DNA from 2 places in the Alkalibacter saccharofermentans DSM 14828 genome. Region 2 is predicted to be linked to the other one. Evidence: riboswitches for the same ligand, from Rfam matches in the RefSeq annotation. Region 2 holds a riboswitch; the other holds the start of a gene.
The links. Region 2 has a riboswitch for cobalamin ahead of BUB93_RS07350 (ABC transporter substrate-binding protein). Riboswitches for the same ligand answer to the same signal wherever they lie in the genome.

Region 1: linked by a shared signal. The riboswitch ahead of BUB93_RS06225 (anaerobic ribonucleoside triphosphate reductase) and the one ahead of BUB93_RS07350 (ABC transporter substrate-binding protein) in region 2 are both predicted to bind cobalamin.

What each region holds. Positions count from the first base shown of each region.
Region 1 covers NZ_FQTU01000007.1:75,705-83,102, reverse strand. Annotated here, with positions in the region: gene kamA (lysine 2,3-aminomutase) at 367-1,692, shown strand; gene ablB (putative beta-lysine N-acetyltransferase) at 1,693-2,523, shown strand; gene nrdG (anaerobic ribonucleoside-triphosphate reductase activating protein) at 2,570-3,067, opposite strand; gene BUB93_RS06225 (anaerobic ribonucleoside triphosphate reductase) at 3,083-5,401, opposite strand; cobalamin riboswitch at 5,506-5,684, opposite strand; gene BUB93_RS06220 (hypothetical protein) at 5,865-6,545, shown strand; gene BUB93_RS06215 (zinc-binding dehydrogenase) at 6,568-7,398, opposite strand, start outside.
Region 2 covers NZ_FQTU01000009.1:57,422-64,819, reverse strand. Annotated here, with positions in the region: gene BUB93_RS07360 (ABC transporter ATP-binding protein) at 1-195, opposite strand, end outside; gene BUB93_RS07355 (FecCD family ABC transporter permease) at 197-1,225, opposite strand; gene BUB93_RS07350 (ABC transporter substrate-binding protein) at 1,310-2,242, opposite strand; cobalamin riboswitch at 2,358-2,532, opposite strand; gene BUB93_RS07345 (hypothetical protein) at 2,632-2,856, opposite strand; gene nth (endonuclease III) at 2,862-3,500, opposite strand; gene BUB93_RS07335 (DMT family transporter) at 3,651-4,550, shown strand; gene BUB93_RS07330 (bifunctional folylpolyglutamate synthase/dihydrofolate synthase) at 4,579-5,877, shown strand; gene BUB93_RS07325 (TetR/AcrR family transcriptional regulator) at 5,918-6,565, opposite strand; gene cobT (nicotinate-nucleotide--dimethylbenzimidazole phosphoribosyltransferase) at 6,710-7,398, opposite strand, start outside.

The DNA.
Region 1 (7,398 bases), on a different contig from region 2:
CTCCGATACATGATATAATTTGACGAGAAATGTTCAAAATGTGAAGTAATTTTGGGTAGTAGCCTAATCGGCGAGCTTGCTTACGTATTCCTTAGAAATGGGATGCGGAATCAAGTAAACTGGTTGGAATAGGGGAAATCCAAAGTGAAAAACAATCCATTTACGTTATTTGGAACTGGGGCTTGTGCAGGATCATATGGTCATGCAATATACTATGGAAGCATGGTATAAAGTGAGTTGATATTCAGCGAAACTTAGGCACTCTAACTCTGAAAATTCAGAGTTGGGGTGCCTTTAAATATTTGGCCAACCAACCGGCCCTACTACAACCTGAAAAGACTATGTTTTACATCGAAAGGAGAAAACATGCAAGAAACTATTAATATTACGAAAGACAGAATCAACAATGAGGAAATATCAAAAATACTGCTAGACAAATGGTACGACTGGAAGTGGCAGCTTAAAAACAGCATCCACAAGGTCGAAACAGTGGAAAAGATTTTAGGAGTAACTTTTTCAGATAAAAAGAAACAAGCGATTAAGACTACAATAGAAAAATTTCCAATGTCTGTAACTCCCTACTATCTATCACTGGTGGATACAGACGATCCTGAAAACGATCCGGTATTCAAGCAGTGCTTCCCTGATATCAGGGAACTGAGCTTGTCGAACTGCGACATGTCCGATCCACTTCACGAGGACAAGGACAGCCCCGTTGAAGGAATCACGCATCGTTATCCAGACAGGGTCTTATTTCATATAAGCAACGTATGTGCGATGTATTGCAGGCACTGTACCAGAAAAAGAAAGGTTGGAGACGTTGATTCCATACCTTCAAAGGAAGTTATCTTAAAGGGCATCGAATATTTAAAGAACACGCCTCAGGTAAGAGACGTCCTTATATCAGGTGGAGATCCTCTGATGCTATCAGACGATTACCTGGACTGGATACTAAGCCAGCTTTCAGAAATACCACATGTGGAAGTCATTAGAATAGGCTCTAGGATGCCGGTAGTGCTTCCTTATAGAATTACAGACGAGCTGGTGGAAGTACTAAAAAAATACGACAACATCTGGCTGAACACCCATTTTAATCACCCGAGAGAAATAACGGGCTCATCTAGGAGAGCTCTTAAGAAGCTGTCAGGGGCGGGAATCCCTCTGGGAAATCAATCTGTTCTTCTAAGAGACGTAAACGACTGTCCGAGAATCATGAAGAGACTGGTTCACAAACTGACAGCAAATAAGGTTAGACCTTACTACCTGTACCAGTGCGACCTTTCCGAAGGTCTGGAGCACTTTAGGACAAATGTAGGAAAAGGCATAGAAATCATGGAGAACCTACGGGGACATACAAGCGGATTTGCCGTGCCTACATACGTTATCGATGCTCCCGGTGGTGGAGGAAAGATTCCTGTTATGCCGTCGTATCTGATATCCTGGTCTACAAATAAGGTCATCCTTAGAAACTACGAGGGTGTAATAACCACCTACAAGATGCCTGATGACTACAAGCACAATGAGTGCGATCTTGAGTGTGAAAACTGCAACCTTACGCTTAAAACCGAGAATGACGATTTAGAATATAAAACAATCGGCATCTCAAAGCTTCTAAGCGACTACGAGGAAGAAATAACATTAACGCCGGAAAACCTTGAAAGGGATACCCGAAATAGTGGAGATGCATCTTAAATGGGAGATAAAGTAGAATTTTTAGGCCATAGTCTGATACAACACGGTAAAGACAACGACAGGATTTACCTTATGAAATACGACTACAGGGACGAGACTAAAATTATAGACAGCCTTAAAGATTTGGCGGACAAATACAGCTATTCGAAGATTTTTGCAAAAGTTCCGCTCAATAAAGAAAGCATATTCCTTACTGCAGGATATACTCGTGAAGCCAAGATTCCAAACTACAAAAGCGGCGAGGAAGACTATGTTTTCTTGGGCAAATATATGGACCATGCAAGGGGACTGATTAACGACAGCGCTCTCCTGGATGATGTTCTGGCAACTGCAAGATCAAAAGCGAAAGTCGATCCGCCTCCACTGGAAGATGGACATGTGATTAAGAAATTGACAAAAGAAGATGCCCCTGAAATGGCAGGGCTTTACAAAAGAGTCTTCAAAACATATCCATTTCCTATACACGATGCAGATTATCTAATAAAAACCATGGAAGAAAACATCCATTACTACGGGATATTCCAAGGCAAAAAGCTTGTCGCCTTGTCTTCAAGCGAAACCGACCCGGAATATAAAAACTGCGAAATGACCGACTTTGCCACCTTGCCAAATTATAGGGGCAAGAAATTCGCTCTCGTTCTTCTCTTTGAAATGGAAAAGTCCATGAAAGCCCTCGGCTTTAAGACTCTATACACCATAGCACGGGCCAAGTCCCACGGAATGAATGCAACATTTGCAAAGGCCGGCTATGCTTTCGGCGGGATGCTGATAAACAACACCAACATTTCAGGAGACATCGAAAGCATGAACGTGTGGTACAAAATAATTTAACTATCAAAAGGAACAGCCAAAGCTACACGCTCTGGCTGTCCTTTTTTTAATCTAATATTATCGTCTTGCCGATTTTCATCGACTCTTTAACATCTATTATTCTTTGGTTTTTCGATCCCCTGAATTTCAGCATAAGATCTTTGTTTTCCAGTTCAAATTTCCCGTCTACAAGAATATCAGTGTTTAGAATAAGGCTTTTCCACCCTTTGTCTCTTTCGGATTTTTCAAGTATCTCTTCATATCGATAACCTGAATAAGCCATCACATCGTAACCCATATCCTTCGTTCTTGCAGCAAGCAGCCCCATCTTGTCTGCCTGCTCAAAGGGTTCCCCTCCGCTTAAAGTTATACCGTCAAGCAGCGGGTTTTTTCTCATGCGACTTATGATCTCATCAATCGATATGAAACTTCCTCCATTAAAATCATGAGTGTGAGGATTATGACACCCGGTGCAGTTATGACTGCAGCCTTGAGCAAACACAACGAACCTTATTCCCGGACCGTCAACAAAAGACTCTTCTACTATTCCCGCTGTCCTAATCATATTCCCTTCACCTTCCTAAGAGGCTCCGTGCTTTATTCTGTCATGCACCTCTGCCTTTTTAGCATCGTTGAACCTGTCTAGAGTTCCTACGAGATATCCTGTTATCCTTCTGATTCTTTCAAAGGGTATATGATCTTCCTTCCTGCCACAGGACGGACAAACCTCACCTATCATTCCCGTATATCCGCAAACAGAATCTCTGTCGACAGGATGGTTTATCGATCCATACCCCACTCCTGATTCCTTCATGGCCCTGACGATTTTCTCAAAGGCTTCAAGGTTATTTGAAGGGTCGCCGTCTATTTCTACATATGTGATATGACCGGCATTGGTCAGTTCATGATACGGTCCTTCTATAGATATTTTTTCAAATGCGCTGATCTTATGATACACGGGCACGTGGAAGCCGTTGGTGTAGTACTCCCTATCGGTAACTCCCGGTATAATTCCGTATCGCTTTTTATCCATCCTCACAAACCGACCAGCCGTACCTTCTGCCGGACTTGCGATTAAAGTGTAGTTTAATTTTTCTCTGTTGCTGGCTTCATCCATTCTATTTCTCATGTGGGATATTATCTCGATACCTAGCTTCCTAGCAATATCAGATTCACCGTGGTGATTTCCCGCAAGGGCCTTTAAGCACTCCGCAAGTCCTATAAAGCCTGTAGAAAGTGTCCCGTGCTTGATGATTTCCCTTATCTCGTCTTCGGGGCCCAACTTGTCAGAATCTATCCATATTCCTTGTCCCATAAGGAATGGAAAGTTCTTAACCTTCTTTTGTGCTTGGATTTCGTATCGTTCCCTTAGCTGTGCGATTACCAGGTCGATTTTTTCGTCAAGAAGCTTGAAAAACTCCTGCTTATCTCCCTTGGATTCTATGGCAATAGCCGGAAGGTTTACAGTGGTAAAGCTTAGGTTTCCTCTGCCGTAGGTTATCTCCCTATCCGGATCGAAGGTGTTTCCTATGACCCTTGTCCTGCAGCCCATGTAGGCAATTTCAGTTTCCGGCCTTCCCTCTCTGTAATACTTCAGGTTAAAAGGTGCATCTATAAAGGAAAAGTTGGGGAAAAGCCTCTTTGCGCTGACCTTGCAGGAAAGCTTGAATAGATCGTAGTTCTTATCTTCCTTGTTGTAGTTTATGCCTTCCTTTACCTTGTATATCTGAATCGGAAAAATCGGAGTTTCTCCGTTTCCAAGTCCGGACTCTGTAGCAAGGAGAAGGTTCTTTACGACCATCCTGCCCTCAGGAGTGGTATCAAGGCCATAGTTGATTGAGCTAAAAGGTATCTGAGCACCAGCTCTGCTGTGCATTGTGTTAAGGTTGTGAACAAAAGCCTCCATCGCCTGATATGTGTTTTTTTCTGTCTCTATAATGGCATTCTTGCCTGCAAATCTTTGAATCTTTTTTGCCAAAGCTTTATCCGGCGCTATTTTTTCAAGCTCTTTGAGCTCTTCTCCAAGGTACTCTCCGTTGTCTTCCAAGGTAGGGGAAAGATTTTTTTCTTTCTTTAGCTTTTCTTTTATCTTTATAGCTACATCCATCGAATCCTCAATATCCAAAAGCAGACTCATGGCTTTAGAAAGGTTTACGAAGTAGCATTTCTCATATGTCTTCTTAACCCCTGCTGCCATTGCATAATCAAAGTTAGGTATGCTCTGTCCTCCATGTTGATCATTTTGATTAGACTGTATGGCTATGCATGCGAGGGCTGAGTAGCTGTGTATGCTGTTTGGCTCCCGCAAAAATCCGTGGCCTGTGCTAAATCCGTTTTTAAATAGCCTGTCCAAGTCGATTTGGCAGCACGTGGTCGTTAGGGTCAAAAAATCCATGTCGTGAATATGTATCTCCCCTTTATTGTGAGCCTCAGCATGATCCTTGTTCAGCACGAACATTTCATAAAATTGCTTTGCTCCCTCTGAACCGTATTTCAGCATCGTGCCCATTGCTGTATCTCCATCTATATTTGCGTTTTCACGCTTTAAATCGTTGTCCTTTGCATCCTTGAAGGTAAGATCCTCATATACCTTCATAAGCCTTGTATTCATCTCCCTGACCTTTGTTCTGTCAGCTCTGTATAAAATATATTTCTTCGCCGTTTTGGCGTGACCTTCTTCAATGAGGACTTTTTCCACGCTGTCTTGTATCTGTTCCACTGTGGGTATTTTAGTATTTAGGTCAGTTTGGACATAAATCGCCACTTTTTCAGCTAATTCCATGGCCATATCGTAGTTGTTTCCTTCAACTGCGCTTGCAGCCTTATATATGGCATCTGCAATCTTGCCTATGTTGAAGGGAACCTCCCTGCCGTCTCTTTTTTTGATTTTTGTTATCATCATTATCTCCCTTGTTTTTGATATTTGCCAATAAAAAAACTCCAGACAAAGGTCGGAGCAGTCGAAAAAGACAACGCTTCGCACCCTCTATCGTCCGTAGAGTATCGGCGCTACTCCCTTTGGCAGGTCTTCTGACTTAGTTTCATCGTTCCGGCAGCCTTCCCCTTTCAGGTGGCTATTTGCCAAAACTCATCCATTACAGCGGCGGGACCGTGCAGGAATCACACCTGCTTCCCTTTTCATCCGCGCTTGCAGCGCAGACACCAAATGTACATATATTGTTTGAATTATCATATCACGCACTATATGTTGTGTCAATAATAATGCAGCGTTATTTAAGCACACAAGAAGATCAAATCTTCTTTTGATAAGTTACAGGTGGTGATATAATTTAGTTAAGAGGTGCTCATCACACCTAAAATATTGGGCTCGTACATTATACCAGCTCGAGGGGGATGTAACAATGAAAATGAAAAAGTTTTTGGTTTTTTTGCTTGCAGCATTGCTGATTCTGAGCTTAGCAGCCTGTGGGGGCAATGGGGACACAAATGGATCGCAAGTTACCGACAACGGTGAAGGCTCATCAGAATCCGAAGAAGATATAACCTTTGAAGATTCCTTAAAAGCAGAAGGCATCTACGAAAACTATTATTTCGAGATGGAGGTTAATGTAAATGGGGAAGACTTCCCTACCAGCCAACTCTGGTTTTTAGGTGGAGACATGAAGTTCGAGAACCAGGATCAGGCCATTTTCATTAAGCCTTCAGAGGAACAGATGGGTATTTATACCAAGGAAACGAACCAGCTGGTCTTGATGCCCATATCCGAAAACGAAGATTTTTACACGCCTTTTATAGCCGCCGACGAGATCGAAGAAGAAGTTTATGAGGGTATTTTATACAAAGGTTCTGAAACCTTGGACGGGAAAACCGTGGATGTATTTGAATACGATGCCATGGATGTTTATGCAAAGTACTACATATGGAGGGACACTGGAATAATTGTTAAAATGATAGTCCACTCCGATGAATACGAAAGCGAATACTACTTTAGGAACATGAGAGTAAATGAGCTTACTGCCGATGACCTGGCCTATCCTGAAGATGCGGAAATTATGGATATGAGCGAGTTTCTTGTGCAATAAAAAAAGCGCGTACGCGCTTTTTTTATTCCATACCCGGCTTTAAGACGACCTTTAGCGCCCTTCCGGATTTTATCTCTTCAATACCCTTTACCGCATCTTTTAGAGGAAGCACGTGGGTGACAAACCCATCCACGTTTATCATCTTGCCTGCCACGATATCAAATGCCTTCTTGAAATTGTTTGGACCATATGCAAATGAGCCAAGAACAGAAAGCTCGTTGTAGTGTATCTTGTTGCTGTCAAGAGTGGTATATGGGTTTTCGGCGCTTACGCCCCCAAACAGAACCAGCCTACCCCTTTTTCTTAAAAGGTCGATGCCCTGTGCCTGGGTCTCCACGGAAGGTGTGGCAGATATGACCACGTCCACGCCAAAGCCTTCAGTAAGCTTCATAACCTCTTCCTGCAAGTTGGTTTCCTTGGAATTTATAAAGTCTGTTCCGCTGAACTTTTTTGAAAGCTCCAGCCTGTTTTCATTTATATCGATCATTATTATTTTTTTTGCGCCTCTTAGCTTAGCAATCTCAGAATGGAGACACCCGATAGGACCTGCACCGAAAATGGCAACTGTCTCTCCTAAAGTCACATCTGCAAACTCTTGGGAGTTGATTACAGAAGACAATAATTCCACGATTACGATATCATCGGTTGATACTCCATCAGGAATCTTGATTACCTGTCCACGCTCAAGCCCTATTCCGGGTACCACCATGTAATCTGCAAAGCCGCCTTGAATCTGGTGCCCGTACGTCAATCTGTCGGAGCACAGATGCTGCCAGCCCTTCTGGCAATACCAGCATTTGCCGCAAGGCAAAACGGGATTTACGATAATTTTTTCTCCCTTTTCAAAGCCTTC
Region 2 (7,398 bases):
TCCGTCGATACTTATCTTTCCATTTTTAATATCAATTATATCTGTGATCGCTTTTATCAATGTAGATTTACCCGAGCCGTTGGGGCCTATTATTCCTACGAATTCTCCTTGGTTGATTCCTATGGTCAGGTTCTCGAGCACGGTTTTTTCGCCATAAGCCACTGTTATGTTTTCTAGAGAAAGTTGAGTAATCATATCATAATCCCCCTGTTTTTCTTTGTTTCAACAGGTATACAAAAAAAGGTCCACCAAAAAGCGCCGTAATTATACCCACGGGTATTTCCTGGCTGATCATCGACCTTGCCAGCGTGTCGCACAATATCATAAAAATCCCTCCAGCCACAAAGGAGTAGGGTATAAGGTAGATGTGCTTCGGTCCCGTAAATATCCTTACTATATGGGGAATTATAAGGCCTACAAAACCTATGATACCTGTCACACTTACAGAAGCTGCTGTAACAAGTGCTGTAGTAACGAGTATTTTCCTTTTTAGCCTTTCAGTATCAACCCCCAATTGGGCTGCTGTATCTTCTCCCAAAAGCATGATATCCATCTCCCTTTGGGTGGAAAATATCACTGCAAAACCTATGAGCGCATAAGGCAGGACCATTATCAGCTGGCTCCAGCTTCTTGCATTGAAACTGCCCATGGTCCAAAATATTATCCGGTGCAGATCATTGGCGAAAACCATCATCAGGGATATTGCTGCAGATAGAAATTGACCGATTGCTATGCCACTTAGCAGAAGGGTGTTTACAGGTACTTTTTTTCCTACCCTTGATATGTTGTACACCAAAAACAACGATCCTGTCGCACCTATAAAAGCCAGTATGGATATTGCATTCAGTCCGAAGATGTAAAACTCCAGCCTGGCCACAATCCCCACAGTAGCACCCAATGCAGCTCCTGATGAAACACCTAGGATGTAAGGATCCGCCATGGGATTTTTGAAAATGCTCTGATACGAAACTCCGCAGATCGCCAAAGAGCCTCCTACGAAAAAAGCAAGCAGTGCTCTCGGAAATCTTATGAGCCAAATGATAGCGGATGCAGATGACTTGATGCCTTCCATATCCATGTCCATTAACAAAATCCTGTTCAGCAGGATCTTTATGGTCTGAATAAAGCTTATATCTGCTATACCTATAGTTGTAGAGAATATCACCACGGCAAAACACAATATCGACACTAACATTGCAAGTTTTTTATTGGATAACTTTTTCACTTGTATCTGCCACCTTTATCTTGTCTTCATAAATATTGAAGTTTTTAAAATCCAGGGGCGCAAAAACAGCGCCCCTGGATCGATTTATTCAAATAACGAAGGGTATATTATCTCTGCGTATAATTCTAGACCTTGAATGACTCTAGGTCCCGGCCTTTGAACGAAATCGTGTTCTTCAATTCCCCAGGGTATGACCACTACTTGGTCGTTTTGGAATGCAGAAACCTCACTTAACCCCGGAGTTTCGTTGAGCTCTTCAATCGTAGGGTATAGGGAAATGTATACTTGGGGATCTGCGTCCACAACCTGCTCTAACGTAAGGGTAGGCCACTGCCCCTCGCCTTTTGCAGCTACATTTTCAGCTCCAAGCTCAGAAAGAATTGAATCTATAAATGACCCGCTTCCTGCAGATATGAAGCTCCCCAGATCTATAAATACCCGCTTCGCTTCTTCTCCTGACACCATGCTTACTATTTCTTGTCTTTTTGCCTGCAAGCTTTCCACAATGTCTGAAGCTGTTTCTGAAACGTTTAGCACCTTGCCCGTCAACTCAATATTTTTTAATACGCCGTCTATATCTTCAGGATTGTACACTATGACTTTGATGCCAGCCCCTTCGAGCAAAATCTTCTCTTCCTCAGGAACTGAACCCGCTGCGAACAGCACGTCCGGCTCAAGCTCCAAGATAAGTTCAGTGTTTGGTCCTGAAAACCCACCTACCACTTCAACTTCTGCAGCTTCTTCAGGATAGTTGCAGAACTCGCTTCTGCCTACTAATTTTTCCCCTAATCCCAATGCAAATATTATTTCCGTACTGCTCGGAGCAACAGATACTATTTTTTCAGGCTCAGATTCTATTACGACCTCATTGCCAAGATCATCCGTTATAGTCAAGGGATAAATGCTATCCGACGATCCTCCTGTTTGATCGCCTCCCTCAGAATTGCTACATGCAGCAAAGCTTACCAGCATTGCAAATGCCAAAAATAAAACTAATGATTTATTTAATTTTCTCATTTATTGCGCCTCCTTTTTTTTTGGTTCTTAATATCTTATGCACAAACAAAAAAATCCCAGCCGCAAGCTGAGAAGGTTTCCAAAAAACACAGACTTCGCAATCCTCCCCTCCGTAGGTAAATAAATTGTCGAGGCAGGTCTCCTGACTTGTGCTTCATCCTTAGTTCTCCTTCCCATCAATTAAGACAGTGGATATTAGAACTTTTGTCCACACTCACAGTAGCGGGGGCTGTAGTGGATTTTAACCACTTTCCCTATTAAGTATTAACACCTTGACTACTACATTTATTAAATTATAGATTTAATGTTACCATAAAGACCAATATTACACAATACCAAGTGAATGAAGATTGTTTCCAAAACCATTGTAATCCTTTTCATAGGCTTTTTCAAAAACCTGATGCTTCGTCATTTCCTGTCTTGTCTTCAGTTTTTAAAAATGAAAAAACCAAGACTTTGGCGAACACTGCGACAAGCAATATGCTTGAAAACACAATCATCCCTTTGAATGACATGCTGACAAAAGGATCTGACATCATCGGCATGAATACCAAGAGCAATCCTAGAGCCAAAACAGCAATAATCAAAACTGCAGATCTTTTCTTAATCTTCATCTCCATCATCCCTCACGATAGTATAGGCAATAATTCTTTAAAAAGCATTCGACGCATTTTGGGCTTCTTGCGCTGCAAATTTGTCTTCCATGAAAGATCAACCAATGATGGGCCTGGGACCAAATCGCTTTGGGTATGGCTTCCATTAAGTCTTTCTCAGTTGACAATACGTTTTTAGAACAGGCTAATCCTATTCTGTTTGCTACCCTAAAAACGTGGGTATCAACTGCTATAGCCGGTATTCCAAAGGCATTGCTCATAACCACGTTCGCAGTTTTTCTTCCAACTCCCGGAAGTGCTGTGAGTTCATTAATATCCATGGGCACTTGGGAATCATGCTTATCTATCAGTATTTTGCACAGCGATAGTATGTTTTTGCCCTTTGTCTTGTACAGCCCACAGCTTTTTATTGTATCCTGAAGCTTTTTCTCTCCCAACTCCAAAATGCCCTCCGGGGTATTTGCCATCTTATAAAGCTTTTCGGTGACTATGTTTACCCTTATATCCGTGCATTGAGCTGAGAGTACAGTAGCTATCAACAATTCGAAGGGAGTGGTAAAGTTAAGCATCGGTCCTGCATTTCCATATTCTGTTTTCAACAATTCTAAAACCTCATCGATTTCTTTTTTGTCTAATTTAAGCATACTCAATACCTCTAGAGTTATTCTAACACGAAGTAAACGTTTTTCATAACTTTTTTTTATTCATGTGAAAAACAGTGATATTAATCAACTGTTATTGGAGAATGAATTCTGATATAATTATTTTTGACTTAAAGTTAGGAGAATGAACATATGAACAACAAAAAAATATTATTTGCGGATTTGGGATTGATTTTAACGGCGTTTGTCTGGGGAAGTGGGTTTGTTGCCACAAAGAACGCTCTTTCAAATTTTTCCCCTACAGACATTATGATAATACGTTTCGGTCTTGCAACCTTGATATCTTTTGTCGTCTTCCATAAAAAAGCGTTAGAATTAAGCTTTAATGACATAAAAGCAGGTGGGATGATAGGAGTTTTTTTGTTTTTAGGATTTGCATTTCAAACAGCAGGCCTCCAGTATACATTAGCAGGCAAACAGGCATTTTTAACAGGCACCAATGTCATCATGGTTCCCTGGATTTATTGGCTGATAAAAAAAGACAAGCCTGATACATACAACCTAGTTGCTGCAATTATGATGTTTGCGGGGATAGCATTTTTAACTTTGGACTTTCAAAACTCCATGTTCTTGAACAAGGGAGATGTCCTGACCCTGATATGTGCATTTTTCTTTGCATGCCATATACTTTCAATTGGCTTTTTTTCCAAATTCTACGATCCGATAAAATTGACCATCATTCAGTTTGCGACTACTTTTCTCATGTCGGCTTTGTGGAGGCTTTCCACGGGAGAACAGGCTTTTTCCATGCCGACATCCTACTTGACGGACGTAGTGTTTTTAGGGGTTTTTAGTACTTTTTTAGCTTTTTTGCTTCAAAACACAGCTCAAAAGCACACAAGCTCCACCCATGCTGCTGTCCTGCTTTCATTGGAGTCTTTTTTCGGAAGCTTCATGGCTATTCTTCTTCTTGGAGATGCATTCTCCCCCAAGATGATTTTAGGATGTGCAATCATATTCATAGCTATAATCACAGCAGAAACAAAATGGCAATTTATAAAACCATATTCAGTAGAGAACCCCGTAGATTGAATACATAAAACCGAAAGGAGCATCATCAATGAACTATCAGCAGGCACTTGAATATATCCATGGCACTTACATGTTTGGCATCAAACTGGGTCTAGACAACATAACTCTTTTGCTAAAATATTTAGGCGATCCCCACAAGAATCTGAAATACGTTCACATAGCTGGAACCAACGGCAAAGGATCAACCAGCCACATGATAAGCAACGCTTTGACAAAAAGCGGCTACAAAACCGGACTATACATATCTCCATATCTCGAGGAATTCACTGAGAGAATTCAAATAGACGGCAATCAGATACCCAAAGAAAGACTTGCAAAGGTCACATCCAAGGTGAAATCTGCCGTAGATCAAATGTTGGCGGAAGGTCATCCCTCACCTTCGGAATTTGAACTTGTCACTGCAATAGGATTCGAATACTTCTCAAATGAAAATGTAGACATCGTAGTGCTTGAAGTAGGCATGGGGGGCCGCTTCGATGCTACGAATGTAATCCCGACACCCGTCGTTTCGGTCATAACCTCAATAGGAATGGATCACACCCAGTATCTTGGAGATACCCTTGAAAAAATCGCATTTGAAAAAGCAGGTATCATAAAAGACAACTCAACAGTAGTGCTGTATCCACAAGGGGATGAAGTCGTGAAGGTTGTCAAAGAAAAGGTGGACAAAACAGGCTCCTGCCTGATTCTGCCCAATGCATCTGACATTAGTCTGCAATCTGCTGACTTAAACGGTCAATTTATTATTTATACAAAAGAAAACAGCATATTCTCAAATTTAGAATTTAAGTTGAGCCTTCTTGGCGATCACCAGGTCACTAATTCTTTAACCGCTTTGACTGCCCTAGAAATCCTGGCGGAAAAAGGATATGCTGTTTCGAAAGATGCAATCAGAGAGTCAATGTCTTCCATAGTTTTCCCCGGACGCTTCGAGCGCATAACCGAAAGCCCTCTGACTATCATAGACGGCGCTCACAATCTAAACGGGTTTGAAGCTTTGACTAAGACTCTTACTAGGTATCTAAATAAAAAAATCAATGTTGTAATAGGGATTTTAGGAGATAAGGATTACGGTCCCATGCTTAAGGAAATCGCACCATTTACCAAGAAATTCTTTACTGTTACGCCGGTGAATCCAAGGGCGCTTCCCGCACATGAGCTAGCGGAATACATTAAGGTGAATTTAAATATGAGTGCCGAAGAACTAGAATCCATCGATTCTGCCGCAGCTTTGGCTTTGAACTCAGATTCTCAAGAAGCTTACTTATTTGTCGGTTCCCTTTATATGATAGGCGAAGCAAGGACTTCTTTAAATAAACGGTCATGAAATCAGCCGCCCCGAAGAATATATGGGGCGGCTGTTACTTTTAAGCTAAAAATTTTATATAACTATAGTCATGTTCTTTCATAAACTCCATGCACTGATTATGATAATCGTCAATTATCTCACCATTGATGCCGAAAAGTCTACCGGTAAGAGAAGAAAGCTTCTTTAGCAAATATTCTAATTCCACGCCAAGGTTTCCCTCGCAGTAATTTAAAAGCAGCTCTCTTCTGGCTCCGAACTCTGATATCATAATACAGTCTATATCCTTTTGGTCATAATCGAGTTCAAACTCCTTGGCAATCATCTTGTATATCCTTTCGACACTGAAGCTCAGAGACCTGAAATTCGACTTGTTTCTTAATACCTCATAAAAGAACTTTCTGTTTCGGGTATCACTTAGTATCAAATCATAGTATATCGATGTCACTATATACAGTTTAAGGTACGAATTTCTTTTGATATTGAGTCTGTTGTTTACAAATTCATAAACAACCAAGAAAAACTTTGAATTAATTTCAAGGACGATATTATCCTTGGTCTTAAAGTAATAAGGTATCAAACCCAAAGGAATATTAGCATTATCTGCAATTTTCTGTACCGTTGATTTTGTATATCCCATTTCATAAAACATCTTTTTTGCAACCCTTATGATGTTTTCTTTTGTCTCAAAGCCTTTTTTATATCTCATTTGTCTAATCCTTTCATTTCAGCCTGCACGCATTTGACTATATTTTATCATACTTCGACTTGCAATAATAGTATCTTTAGCGTCGTATATAACCCTGCTTGCGTGAAACCATGAAAAAAAGGCTGCAATCGCTTCAGTCGAATATCATACAATGTCGATTCCCGCTTGGGAAAATGTACCCATGTCGTTGTACATTCCCTGTGCGGCTTCAACTATATTGAACGCCAGTGCCGCACCGCTGCCTTCACCAAGTCTCATGTCCATATGAAGAAAGGGTTTGAACCCAATTAATTCCAGTCCTTTCTTGGCACCCTTTTCCGCCGAGTTATGGGAACAGATTAGATAATCATAAACATCCGGATTGAGTCCGACTGCCAATGCAGCTGCTGCAGATGATATGAAGCCGTCAATCAGTACGGGCACCTTCATGCTTGCACCGGCCAACATGACTCCTGCCATCGCCCCTATTTCCAGACCGCCCACTTTTGCAAGAACATCCAGTGGGTCCTTTGGATCAGGATTGTGCAATGCTATAGCTTCTCGTATAACACTAGATTTTTTCACCAGTTTTTCTTCTGATAGGTTGGCCCCGATGCCTGTGACTTCTTCTGGGGACAACGACCCTAAAACTGAAAATATCGCGGAACTGGGAGTTGTGTTTCCTATTCCCATTTCTCCTGTTGCAAGTATATTATATCCGTTTTTGATCATTTCTAGAGCAGTTTCTATGCCTATCTCGAAGCTTTTTTCAGCTTCCAATCTGGTCATGGCTTCCTGCTTAGCCATATTCCCCGTACCCAACCTTATTTTTTTATTCCTGACTTTGGGATTCG